Regions from separate parts of the Kocuria sp. MNB10 genome, predicted to be linked through region 1. Evidence: riboswitches for the same ligand, from Rfam matches in the RefSeq annotation. Region 1 holds a riboswitch; each other region holds the start of a gene.
The links. Region 1 has a riboswitch for cyclic di-AMP ahead of ACW9PK_RS02735 (C40 family peptidase). Riboswitches for the same ligand answer to the same signal wherever they lie in the genome.
Positions count from the first base shown of each region.

Region 2: another riboswitch for cyclic di-AMP. It lies ahead of ACW9PK_RS04715 (C40 family peptidase); the one in region 1 lies ahead of ACW9PK_RS02735 (C40 family peptidase).
Region 3: another riboswitch for cyclic di-AMP. It lies ahead of ACW9PK_RS05585 (C40 family peptidase); the one in region 1 lies ahead of ACW9PK_RS02735 (C40 family peptidase).
Region 4: another riboswitch for cyclic di-AMP. It lies ahead of ACW9PK_RS10255 (C40 family peptidase); the one in region 1 lies ahead of ACW9PK_RS02735 (C40 family peptidase).

Region 1 covers NZ_CM133411.1:613,670-616,869, forward strand. The annotation lists gene ACW9PK_RS02730 (NlpC/P60 family protein) at 1-486, opposite strand, end outside; gene ACW9PK_RS02735 (C40 family peptidase) at 719-1,330, opposite strand; cyclic di-AMP (ydaO/yuaA leader) riboswitch at 1,334-1,492, opposite strand; gene ACW9PK_RS02740 (metal-dependent transcriptional regulator) at 1,893-2,603, opposite strand; gene serC (phosphoserine transaminase) at 2,810-3,200, shown strand, end outside.
Region 2 covers NZ_CM133411.1:1,063,108-1,066,307, forward strand. The annotation lists gene ACW9PK_RS04705 (DUF305 domain-containing protein) at 1-26, opposite strand, end outside; gene ACW9PK_RS04710 (four-helix bundle copper-binding protein) at 441-851, opposite strand; cyclic di-AMP (ydaO/yuaA leader) riboswitch at 1,451-1,642, shown strand; gene ACW9PK_RS04715 (C40 family peptidase) at 1,649-2,302, shown strand; gene ACW9PK_RS04720 (hypothetical protein) at 2,577-3,200, shown strand, end outside.
Region 3 covers NZ_CM133411.1:1,243,302-1,246,501, reverse strand. The annotation lists gene ACW9PK_RS05595 (Y-family DNA polymerase) at 1-143, opposite strand, end outside; gene ACW9PK_RS05590 (class I SAM-dependent methyltransferase) at 285-1,046, shown strand; gene ACW9PK_RS05585 (C40 family peptidase) at 1,186-1,848, opposite strand; cyclic di-AMP (ydaO/yuaA leader) riboswitch at 1,854-2,002, opposite strand; gene ACW9PK_RS05580 (four-helix bundle copper-binding protein) at 2,634-3,044, shown strand.
Region 4 covers NZ_CM133411.1:2,240,157-2,243,356, forward strand. The annotation lists gene ACW9PK_RS10240 (ArsR/SmtB family transcription factor) at 1-16, shown strand, start outside; gene ACW9PK_RS10245 (cation transporter) at 13-711, shown strand; gene ACW9PK_RS10250 (hypothetical protein) at 767-919, opposite strand; cyclic di-AMP (ydaO/yuaA leader) riboswitch at 1,307-1,460, shown strand; gene ACW9PK_RS10255 (C40 family peptidase) at 1,466-2,125, shown strand; gene ACW9PK_RS10260 (ArsR/SmtB family transcription factor) at 2,581-2,949, shown strand; gene ACW9PK_RS10265 (cation diffusion facilitator family transporter) at 2,946-3,200, shown strand, end outside.

The DNA.
Region 1 (3,200 bases):
GGCGGCGGCCTCCTTGGCAACGGTCTGAGCGGTGGCGGGAGCGGCGTGGCGGCCCTGGGCCACCGGAGCCTGCTCGGCGACCGAGGTGACGTTCTCGGAAGCGGTCACGACGGTGGGGGCTGCAGCCGGAACGGCGGGAGCCTGCAGCGGGGTCACGTCGGCCACGGGAGCGGCCTGGACCACGGAGGGCTGAGCGGGAGCCTGAGCGGCGGGCTGCGCCTTCTCGGTCTTCGCGGCCTTCTGCTCCTTGGCAGCGTTCTCCTGGGCCTTGTCGGCCTTGGCTGCGGGCTCCGCGGAGACGGTGTTATCGGAGGCGGGAGCCTCGGACACAGCGGCGGCGGGGGCCTGCTCGGAGGCATTCTGCGTGGCCTGCACGGACACGGTGGTCGCGAGGGCCAGACCTGAGAAGGCCGCGACGGCGGCGACGGTGCGGGCCTTACCCGCGAAGAGGCCCTTGGCGGCGTGAGGAGCGGTTTCGTTCGACATTCGTGTGGTTTCCTAACACGTTCGTGTCCACCCAGGGCACGGAGGTGTGCGGTGACCGGCACATCCGTCAGGACGCAGCAGCGGTGCACGGATTTGGGCGGGAGATTACGTTCGGTTTTCAGGTGGTTCCGGCGCGGTGTGCCGGCCGAGGTCCGGGGACCCAGCCAGCACACCCGGCCGCAATGTGGCTCGGTGTAGACCGCGCATCATGCTCGCGCGCGGTGTCACCGGGTCACCGGAAGGTGTAGTAACCATCCAGCTGCATGGCATTCACGGAGTGAACCTGAGTGCCCTGCGAGGGATTGAGAGCGGAGATCATCTGGCCGTTGCCGATGTAGATCCCCACGTGGGAGCCGCCGTTCTGGGAGACCAGATCGCCGGGCTGCGGGTTGGAGGTGGGGGTGCCAGCGGCGAACTGGGCCCAGGTGGTGCGGGGCAGGTTGATGCCGTTCTGGGCGTAGGCCCACTGGGTGAAGCCGGAGCAGTCCCAGGCCTTGAAGCCAACGCCGCCCCAGACGTACGCGCCGCCGATGCCCTGGTAGGCGGTGCCCACCAGACCACCCGTGGAGTGGTTCGACTGGGTGCTCACGCTGGCGGCGGAGCCCACGGTGTTGGTGGTCTGCATGGTGTACGACGCGTTGTAGGCCTGCACCGAGGAGGTGGACGCCTGGTAGCCGTAGGACGCCGTGGAGCCCAGATCGATGGGACCGCTCGAGGCCTGCGCGGGGGCCGCGAGGCCGACCACGGCGGCACCAGCGACGACCGTACCGATTGTGGTGTTACGCACGAGGTGCGACTGCGTCTCGGCGCGGTGCCGGGCAGAGTTCTGCTTCATGAAAGACATGTGTGTTCCTCCCTGCGCCTACGAGGTGAGCTGTCGGGTTCGGATGGGAGACATCCGGCCGCACGCACCTAGGTGCCGTGCTGGCTTGACCCCAAGGACCCGTCGGATTGCAACGAGCCCGGAAGTGGTTCCCCCGCTTCTGCCATGCGGATGTTCTGTGTACGGGTCCCGGAGCGCATGGCAGAACTCGGCGAACGCTCGGGAGTGGCGATCCGACCAGTGATCGGCACGGGCATGACTGTACAGGATGGATAACGAAAATGTCACGTTTTGATTACAGCCGGTCACGCATCGGGCATCGGTCGTTATGAATCACCGTGGATTACCACGACCGTCGATATCAATCGGCCGCCTCAACACGCCCGCCCGCTCGAAAGCCCACACCACGAAAAAAGCTCCTGACCTGCGGTGATACAGGGCTCACCCAGTGAGCGAAGGTCGAAACCGCACCGATCACCCGTGATTGTCCACACAGTCGAAAGGTCACGGTCAACTTCTCGAAGATCACGGCGCGTCGCGTTCCGACGTCACCGGAAGCAACCGCGAAGAGACGCAGCGGCGATCAGGCCTCGGCGGCGGCCACCCGAATGGCGCGCGCGGTGGCGGAGTCCAGGTCCAGGGACACTCCCGAATCGACCCGGGTCACCACGACCCGATTCTCGTTCCCGGGGTTGATCTCGGCCGTGACCCTGGAGCCCGTGAGGATGCCCGCGGAGCTGAGCATCTCGATGAGTTCCTGATCCGCCTGCACCACTTCCGGCAGCAGCCGGACTACGTACTCCGTGGAGTCCTGGGCTCCGGCGACCTCGAGCAGGGTGAGGCCGTCGAAGACCTCGGCCGCGGCACCGGTGCCGTTGTGCTCGCCCCGCCCCGGGATGGGCGTGCCGTACGGGGAGTTCTCGGGATCCCCCAGGAGGTTCACGAGCCGCTGTTCCACGCGCTCACTCATCACGTGTTCCCAGCGGCAGGCCTCCTCGTGGACGTGCGCCATGTCCAGGCCCACCACATCCGCGAGGAGTCGTTCGGCGAGCCGGTGCTTGCGCATCACGGACACAGCGGTGGTGCGCCCGGCCTCGGTGAGTTGCAGGGAGCGGTCCGGCGCGACCGAGAGCAGGCCGTCGCGCTCCATGCGGGAGACGGTCTGAGACACGGTGGGGCCGGAGTGGTGCAGGCGTTCCACGATGCGGGCTCGCATGGGGGTGATCCCCTCTTCCTCCAGCTCCAGCACCGTGCGCAAGTACATTTCGGTGGTGTCGATCAGATCGCCGCTCATGGTTCGTCCTCAGATTTCTGCGCACCACAGCGCGCGGGTCAACGACCCCCGGTGGGGGCTGCCGTTCAGCCTAGTCTGAATGATTCAGGATAATTATAGCCAGTGGGTGTCCTTGCGGCAGGCGTCTCGAACGCGCCATCGACTCCCCGGGCGGGCACAATGGGGGACACACCCGACCGCCCGCCAGAGGAGCCTTCGTGACCAGCATGCCCGTGATCCCCCCGTCCCTGTTGCCCGCGGATGGCCGTTTCGGCGCGGGCCCGTCCCGGGTGCGGGCCGAGCAGGTGGCCGCGCTCGAACGCGGTGGCAGCACACTGCTGGGTACGTCCCACCGCCAGGCCCCGGTCAAGAACCTGGTAGCGCAGGTGCAGGAGCGCCTCGCCGAGTTCTTCGCACTGCCCGAGGGGTACGAGATCGTGCTGGGTCTCGGTGGGTCCAGCACCTTCTGGGACAGCGCGGCCTTCAGCCTCGTGTCCCGGCGCGCCGAGCACCTCAGCTTCGGGGAGTTCGGCGCCAAGTTCGCGCACGTGACGGATCGCGCACCGTTCCTCGAATCCTCCGTGGTCATCGAGGCCCCGGCCGGTTCGCGCCCCGAGG
Region 2 (3,200 bases), 450 kb from region 1:
CGGCCAAGGAACTGGGTGGAACGCATGATGATGTCTCTTTTCCACGATGAAGAAGCTCGACCCCGATGTGCCGGCCTCGGCAATCCGCCCGTGCCCGACGTGCGCCCAAGCCGCGCGGGTAGAGCTGTACTGAACAGGGAGCGGGAGAAGAGGAAACCCGCCTCCGGGCGGGCCCGATCAGCCCATCAGGATCCTCTTTCACCGACGGAGACCCGTCACGGGTATCCGCCGGTCAGCGTCTGAGCCTGTAGAAAAGGCCAAGTTCCCGCGGAAGCCGCTCTCCACGGAACCCCCGGTAGGGGGCCATCACCCAGGCGGCGGGTGCGTCATGGCGGTGGCCCCCTCCGCAGAGGAGATCCGGCCCGTGACGCCGATCCCGGTGGCCACGGGTGTCCTCACCGCCCCCGCCGCCCGGGTGATGGGTCTGTGGGAGGCGAGACTCAGCCCAGGGAGGCGACCAGTTCGGCGCAGGCGGCCTCGCACCGCCGGCAGGCCTCGGCACAAATCCGGCAGTGCTCGTGCATGGACGCGTGCTGCTCGCACTCATCTGCACACGCCTTGCAGGCCATCTGGCAGGCCTTGATCGCATCCAAGGTGATGTTCGCGTCGTAGCCGGTGTGCCGCGAGAGCACACGTCCGGTGGCCTCGCACAGGTCCGCGCAGTCGAGGTTGGTGCGGATGCACTTGGTCAGCTCGGCGACCATGTCCTCGGACAGGCAGGCATCCGCGCAGGCGGTACAGGTCTGGGCGCACTGGAAACAGGCCTGGATACAGGCGGCCAGCTTCCCCTTGTCCACCCCGCCGAGGTCCTTCGGGTAGGCCTCCCGCATCGCACTCACGTGATGGGTCATGGCTTGCTCCTTCGTCGGCTTCCTCGAGGAGACGAACCAGCCGGAACCAGCCCGCCATACCATCGACAGTAAACTGCCTTTTCCGTGTGGCGCGCCCCAAATTCTTGAAGATTTGATGAAGATCCAGGCCACAGTGGCGCACAGCGCTACTCCCTCGGGCGGCCTTCTCCGCCGGGGATCCGGGCAATTATGGAGTTTTCATGAAGAAATCGCGCTGCGCGGCCCAGAACGGCATCCCCGAAACTTCTCAATCTGAAGGAAAGCTCAAGGAATCCTCAAAGTCTTCTCCGTGCCACCCCTCGTGATACTGAAGGCCGCCCACGACCCCAAACCCCCTCGCCCTGGGGGGTGGTGTCCATGCAGGGCCGTGCACTGACGCCATTTCCCCTAGTCAAACGGCATTGGATGCGACGCCAGTCGTGATGCGGAGCCACAGGAGCGACGAACCCACGGCTTCTGGGCCGGGCCTTTTCAGAGTCGGCAGCCCAAGCTTTCAGACCCGGCCGAAGAAAGAATCCGGGCCGTGATCTAAACGTGACACTTTCGTTATGAGTGGGCTACTGTCCACTGCGTGCCGCTGATTGATCCGGTCGGCGCCCTCGTGCACATCGCCGAATTCTGCCGGTGCTCGGGGTTCCTGAAGAGAAATCGCTTGGCAGAAGCGGGGGAACCATTTTCGGTCCTGGGGTCCGGGACCTAGGGGTTAAGTCACCCGGAACGCATGCGTCCGGGGCGGCCGGGTGTCTCCCACCCGCATCCGACAGCTCACCTCGTAGGCAAAGGGAGGAACACACCCCATGACCATTTTTAAGCGCCGTACTGCCCGCCACCGCGCCGAGACCACCTCGCCCCTGGTGCGTACCACCACGGTCGCGGCTGCCGCAGGTGCGGCAGTGATCGGCTCCATCGCCCCGGCTCAGGCCTACGCCGAGGTCCCGACGGACACCGCCACTGCCTACTCGGCCCCCGCGTCCGCTCTGGCGGCCTACTCTTCGACAGCCCCCCGGGCCGTCGTTGCCCCCCAGGCCGTCTCCCCCCAGGCCTCGGCGGCTCCTGAGCAGAGCGCTTCGACCGCGACGGTGTCCACCCAGTCGACGGAGATCACCGAGATCACCGGCGCGTCCGGGATTGTGGGCACCGCGATGCAGGGCGCCGGCACCGGCTACGTCTGGGGCGGGACCGCCTTCGGCGCCTGGGACTGCTCCGGATTCACGAAGTGGGCCTACGCCCAGAACGGCATCGAGATCCCCCGCACCAGCTTCCAGCAGATCGCCGCGGCCACCCCCACGACCAACCCGCAGCCCGGAGACCTCGTCTCCCAGAACGGCGGGGCCCACATCGGCATCTACATCGGCGGGGGCAAAATGATCTCCGCCCTGAACCCCGCCCAGGGCACCTTCGTCCACTCCGTCAACGCCATGCCGGTGGACGGGTACTACACCTACCGCTGACCCGGTGCGCCCTCCGCAACGGCCTGAGTCGCTGCGGAGGGCCCCGGTTGTTGCAGCTGCTGATCCAGGGAATTCCTGCCTCGCGAGTGAGTTTTTCCTCCCCTGCAGACACCACACCGTTCCTCCACTTCTCCGCCGTGCGCGGTGCTCCTGATCCGGGGCCCGCTCTGCCGGACCCCGCGACATCTTGCGCCCCCGAGCGGGGTGCTCCGTGCTGTCACCGCACCGTTCCGGCAGATCCGCCCGGCCCGCCAGAAAGCCTGCACAACTCCTCATGACTCGTGACCTGACCTCCCCCAACGGCATCACCTCCCTCCTCACCGGCAAGGCCCGCACCGTGGCCGCCGTCGCCGCCTTCTCCGGGCTGGCCCTGGCCACCACCGTCTCGGTGCAGGCCACCCCGGCCCCGGATGCCTCCGCTGAGGCTCCGCTGTCGGCCGTCGCTGCCGCCACCCCCACCGCAGCGCCCACCCCGTCCCTGGAGCCGGTCGCCCACGTGACCACAGCCGAGAAGCAGACCGACCAGAAGACCGAGCAGAAGAAGGCCGAGCATAAGAAGACCGAGCAGAAGCTCGATGTTCCGGCCGTTGTGGCACCCGGTGGGGCCGTTCCGGCGCCGGCCGCCACGCCCGTTTCGGCCAACGCACCGGCCAACACACTCGCCGCGAAGCCAGTTGTCCAAGAAGCAGCTATTCAAGAACCAGTCGTCCAGACGGTCCCGGAGCCTGTCACCGAGCCTGCCCCGGTGGCGGTTCCCGCCCGGGAACCAGCCGCGCAGGCTGGCCCGAGGACCGCCGTCGCTTCTGCCCCAAAGCCAGCTACGCCGGCCGCTCCGTCCGCTGAGCGCACGGTCACCTCGCTGAGCTCGCCCTCCGGCAAGAGCGCGACCATCGCCTCC
Region 3 (3,200 bases), 630 kb from region 1:
CCCAGGGCCTTGGCTTCGGCGGAGCGGGCGACCACACACCCGTCGTTGTTGCTCAGCACCACAGTGGGCTTGCCGAGCAGGGACGGGTCGAAAAGACGTTCGCAGGACACGTAGCAGTTGTTCACGTCCACCAGGGCGATCACGCCGAGCGCCCCACGGGGCGTGTTGGTATGTCGCGATGTTCGTTCTTGCGATGTTCCCTGTGCTTGGAGATCTGATCCCTGCCCATGAGAGCAGGTATAGCCGCCGGAGGCGACATCATTGCTGACCCCGCGTGAGGGGGCATGGGTGGGGGTCCGGAGGCCAGGGACCTAGCTTCCTCGAATCAGCGGCCGCGCCCACCCCGGGCGGTGTGCATAGCGAGGTCGCCTCGTCCTTGCCGAGCCGGTTCACTGCTGTCGATCGTGGAACTAGGCTCGGCGCACACGATCCGGATGCACCGGGAGGGGGAGTCCATGCCGAGGATGTCCGCTCTAGAAGCTTCGTGCTGCCGCAGTGCGCCATGGAGTCTTTTGGCCCGGCGAATGGTCCCCTGGGCGACCCAAGGCTTCCCCGTCACCGGGAACGTGCTGGAAATCGGCGGGGGCAGCGGGGCGATGGCCGAAGCGATCGTCCAAGCCAACCCTTGGGTGCGGCTCACTACGACCGACGCCGACCCGGTGATGGTTGAGGTTGCGCAGCAATGCCTTGTCAGATTCCCCCATGCTGAGGCCTGTCAGGCCGACGCCACCCGCCTGCCCTTCGAGGACGAGTCATTTGACACGGTTGTGAGCTTCCTGATGCTCCACCACGTCATCGAGTGGGAACACGCGGTGGTCGAGGGGTCCCGGGTTTTGCGGCCGGGCGGGGCATTGGTGGGATACGACCTGCTTGCCTCACGGATGGCCTCCTTGGTGCACCGGGCCGATCGCTCTCCCCACCGACTCATCGACCCCGGAGCCTTCGAACCAGTTCTCGACCAGGTCGGCCTGGAGCTCCTCGCCCTCCGGTTGTCCTTCGGTGGGCGGATTCTACGCTTTGTTGCCCAGAAGCCAGCTACGCGGTGACCTGCGTTGGCAACCAGGCCTGGACTGCGGGATGAGATCCCGTGCTGTGGGGGCCCTGTCGTTGACAGGGCCCCCACAGCACGGGGGCGGCTTCTCCGGGAGCCCCTGGGTGGATGCCCAAGGCATCCAGTGGTGTGGGTCAGCGGAAGGTGACGTAGCCGACCACGGGCATGGCGTTGACGTCGTGGACGAAGGTGCCCTGGGTCGGATTCAGCGCGGAGATCATCTTGCCGCCGCCCAGGTAGACCCCGATGTGGCCGCCACCGTTCTGGACGACAAGGTCACCGGGCTGGGGGTTGGCGGTCGGGGTACCAGCCGCCCACTGGGCCTGGCTGGTGCGGGGGATCTCGATGCCGTTCTGGGCGTAGACCCACTGGGTGAACCCGGAGCAGTCCCAGGCGCCGAAGGCGGTACCACCCCAGACGTAACCACCGCCCACACCCTGCATGGCGGTGCCCACGAGCCCGCTCCCGGAAGTGGAGACAGCAGTAGTGTCGGTGGACTGGACGGAAACATCCGAGGCCGAGGCCATCTGCGGCGTCGAGGCCGCCTGCGCCCCAGGGGCCGGGGTGGCTGCCGGGACGATCGGGGCCGCGGCGGGGGACGAGGCCAGGGTCGCCACCACGGGGGCGGGGGTGGAGGAGGCGGTGTTCGAGGGGGTCGGTAGCTCGGCGTAGGCCTGGGCGGGTGCCACCGAGCCGAGCACCGTCGCACCAGCGGCGGCTGCGAGAGTGGTGCGGCGAACGAGGCGGGACGGGGTCTGGGCGCGGTGGCGAGCAGTACGGCGCTGGAACATGGGCATGAGTGGATTCCTCCCTTTGCCTGCGAGGTGAGCTGTCGGATGCGGGTGGGAGACACCCGGCCGGGCGGACGCGCGCGTCCGGCCGGCTTAACCCCCAGGCCCCAAGGGCGGGACCGTGTATGGTTCCCCCGCTTCTGCCAAGCGATGTCTTTTCAGCGGACCCCGGGCACCGGCAGAATTCGGCGATGTACCCGGGGATGCCAACCGGATCGGCGATCGGCACGCAGAGGACAGTAGCGAACAGATAACGGAAAAGTCACGTTACGGTTACGGCCGCTCCTCCCCCCTTGTTTCACCGCCGAGCGGGACGGAGAGACGCTCGGGAGTGACAGCCGAGGCGGCGGCCGCCTTCTACTCGCGCCCCAGCACATTGCTGCCGAAGAGGTGCATATCTGACGGCGACTAGCGGATTTACGCGGTGTGCGCCCAGGCCCTCCTGTACCTGCGGCTCCGTCAGAGGGGTGCAAGAGCGCAGCTGCCAGCCCCTGCCGCCCCACAGGGATTGGTAAGAAAAGGCTAGGAAATCATCCAGGCTATTTTCAGGAAGTCGTTCTCTTCCGGCGGCGCGAGAGAGATTTCTTCATGAGATCTTCATGGTTCCTATGCATCTTTCACAAAAGGAAATGGATGCGTGGCGTGGCGCGCGCCTCGCTCTCGGGATTTCTTCACGGAATCTTCAAGGAGTAAGTGCTTCATCCGGCCAGATCCGCAGTTTGCTGTCGGTTGTATGGCGGATTGGCTCCGGCCGGTTCGTCTCCTCGGCCGAACCGACGAAGGAGCAAGCCATGACTCATCATGTGACGTCGATGCTGGAGACCTACCCGAAGGACCTGGGCGGGGTGGACGAGGAGAAGCTAGCCGCCTGCATCGAGGCCTGTTTCCAGTGCGCCCAGACCTGTACCGCCTGCGCCGACGCGTGCCTGTCCGAGGACATGGTCGCGGAGCTGACCAAGTGCATCCGCACCAACTTGGACTGCGCGGATCTGTGCGAGGCCACCGGGCGGGTTCTCTCCCGGCACACCGGCTACGACGCGAACATCACCCTGGATGCGATCCGGGCCTGCCAGATGGCCTGTAAGGCCTGCGCGGACGAGTGCGAGAAGCACGCCTCGATGCACGAGCACTGCCGGATCTGCGCGGAGGCCTGTCGGCGCTGCGAGGCCACCTGCGCCGAGCTGGTCGCCGCCCTGGGCTGAGCCTGCCCCCGCGGACCCATCACCCGGGTGGCGGACGGCGGTGAGAAGCTCCGGGGCTGGCTGGGAGCGAGGCCGCGGAGCAAGCCCGAGCTGCACAAGTCGGGCGACGCCATGACACACCCACCGCCCGGGTGATGCCCCGGGTGACTGATCACC
Region 4 (3,200 bases), 1.2 Mb from region 1:
ATGCACCTGCACATGACCTCCCTGACCCTGGACCCCAAGCCCATCGCCGATGCACGCCGGGCGGTGCTGCACCGCAGGGTGCGCTGGATCGTGGCCGGCACCATCACCTACAACGTGCTCGAGGCGGTCATCGCCCTGACCGCCGGCACCATCGCCTCCTCCTCGGCGCTGATCGGCTTCGGCCTGGACTCGATCGTGGAGGTCCTCTCCGCGGCGGCGGTGGCGTGGCAGTTCGCCGCCCCGGACCCGCACCGACGGGAAAAGGTGGCGATGCGGGTGATCGCGTTCTCCTTCTTCGGCCTGGCTGCCTTCGTCACCGTCGATGCGATCCGCGCCCTGCTCGGGGCCGCCGAGCCGGAACACTCCCCGGTCGGGATCGCCCTGGCCGCGGTGAGCCTGCTCATCATGCCGTTCCTGTCCTGGTTCGAACGCCGCACCGGCCGGGAGCTGGGCTCTGCTTCTGCGGTGGCCGATTCCAAGCAGACCCTGCTGTGCACCTACCTCTCCGCCGTGCTGCTGGTAGGCCTGGTGCTCAACAGCACCCTGGGCTGGTCCTGGGCCGACCCGCTGGCTGCGCTGGTGATCGCCGCCGTGGCGGTCAAGGAGGGGCTGGAGGCCTGGCGCGGAGACGCCTGCTGCACTCCCGTTGCGGTCCTCACCGCCGAGGACGGTGCACACTGCGGTGGATGCGGTCCCAACTGCGCCCACTGAGCACGGTCGGCACGCGTCGGCGCCCCGAGACGAGGACGCCGGGGCGCACGGCTTCTCAGGAACCGAGGTAGACGGAGATCGCGGCGAACAGCGCAACTCCGCCGGTGAGCAGGATCGGTCCCGGCACGCTGGTGTCGCCTTCGTGGGCTTGGTCGGGCATCTCCTCGACCACAACGCTGGCTAACGTTCCGCCAGTCAGTGCGAGCATGGACAGAGCCCAAATTTCCGGGGCTTGATGCAGCGCGAAATATCCCAGGATGGCCGCGGGCTTCGCTCTCGATCCACCCGCCGCGCCTTTTGAAGTGGCTCCTGTCCCCACCGCTGTGTGGGCGACGACTCCCCGCGCAGCGTCCACGCACCAACAAGCCACCTCACTCAAAGCGCAGAGCGCCCCGCCTTTCTCGGGAAATTAACAGGAAAAAGCCGACAACAATTCAGGTCTTCATCAAGCCTTGACCACTTCTTTACGATCTCTATACATTCCCGAATCGGATTGTGATTGTTTCGTAATCTCCTTGTACTCTTCAGTGCGTGCCGACCACTGATCCTGTCGGCGCCCTCGTGGCACATCGCCGAGTTCTGCCGGTGCTCGGGGTTCCTGAAGAGAAATCGCTTGGCAGAAGCGGGGGAACCATTACCGGTCCCGGTGTACCGGGGCCTTGGGGTTAAGTCTCAGAGCGCGTGCGTTCTGCGGCCGGGTGTCTCCCACCCGCATCCGACAGCTCACCTCGTAGGCAAAGGGAGGAACTCCACCATGTCGCTTTTCAAGCAGCACACTGCCCGTCACCGCGCCCAGACCTCCTCGCGCGCCGTGCGTACCACCACCGTCGTCGCCGCCGCCGGCGCAGCGCTGGTGGGCTCCATCGCTCCGGCCCAGGCCTACGCCGAGATCCCCGCCGCCTCCGGGTCCTCCTATGCGGCTCCGGCCTCGGCGATGGCCGATCTGGCCTCCTACACCACCCCGGCCCCGGTCGCCGCGCAGCCCGCCGCCCCCGTCGACCAAGCCCCGGCCCCGCAGCAGAGCGCCGCCACCTCGAGCGTGAGCCCGCAGTCCACCGCCATCACCGAGATCGCCCCGGCCGCCGGCGGCATCGTGGGCACGGCCATGCAGGGCGTGGGCACCGGCTACGTCTGGGGCGGGACCTCCTTCGGGGCCTGGGACTGCTCCGGATTCACCGGCTGGGTCTACGCCCAGAACGGCATCGACATCCCCCGCACCAGCTTCCAGCAGATCGCCGCCGCCACCCCGACGTCCAACCCGCAGCCTGGTGACCTGGTGTCCCAGAACGGCGGCAACCACATCGGCATCTACATCGGTGGCGGCAAGATGGTCTCGGCGCTGAACCCGACCCAGGGCACCTTCGTCCACTCCGTCAACGCCATGCCCGTCGACGGGTACTACACCTACCGGTGAGTCTCGCCGATGTGGTGAAGGCCGGCCGGTGGGCTCATCCGTCAGGTGCGGAGTGCCCCGCCAGGATCATCGTCGATGGACCGCATGGGTGCACTCGGATGGACCGCATGGGTGCACTCCGCAGCTGTAGCCGCAGACTCGAACGATTGCCACGATCCTGTCGATGTGCACACGCCAGCGAATCGGCACACGGGGAGCAGTCCTGCGGAGAGGATCGGAGAGTGCTCATGGCCTTGCCCTGTCTTCCGCTGGACGCGGGCAGTGCTTATCCTGCTCCGCCTCGGCATTGGAGCGAGAGCCCTTAGGGTGCAGCGATGGCTCGGGGGACGGGGATGCCGCAGTGGCGGACGGCACCCCCGTCCGCCCTCACCGTATGAATACGAGCTGGACATTGCCCGATCATCAAGGGAAGCCCCTCATCTCCTTTGATACAGATTCTGCTGTACGGTTATTGGATGAGGATCTTGTCCCCGGTCGCGGCGATGTCCCGTTTCGGCAAAGCACTGGCCGATCCCACCCGGGCCGCGGTGCTGCTGCAGCTGCAGCAGGGCCCAGCGGTGCCCTCGGAACTGGCGGCCCGGATCGGGGTGAGCCGGCGGATCGTGTCCAACCACCTGGCCTGTCTGCGCGACTGCGGGTTGGTCGTGGGCGTGCCGGTGGGGCGCAACGTGCGCTATGAACTCTCGGACCCCAAGCTGGCCCACGCGTTGGAGGACCTGCTGGGCACTATCCTCACCGTCGAACCGGTGTGCCGGTGCGGGACACCCGAGTGCGCCGCCGAGGCCCTCGCCGATGACGCCACCACCCAGGAGATTCCGGTATGAGCGGCGAGCACGATCATTCCCACGCCGGCGCCGGGCGGAGGGGGAAACTGGCAGTGGTGTTCGCCATCACCGCCACGATTATGGTCGCCGAGATCATCGGTGCGGTGGTCTCGGGCAGCCTGGCGCTGCTGGCCGATGCCGGGCACATGTTCACCGACTCGGCCGGGCTGCTCATCGCCCTCACCGCCGCGACCCTGGCGCTGAAACCGGCCACGGACAAACGCACCTGGGGGTACCAGCGCGCCGAGATC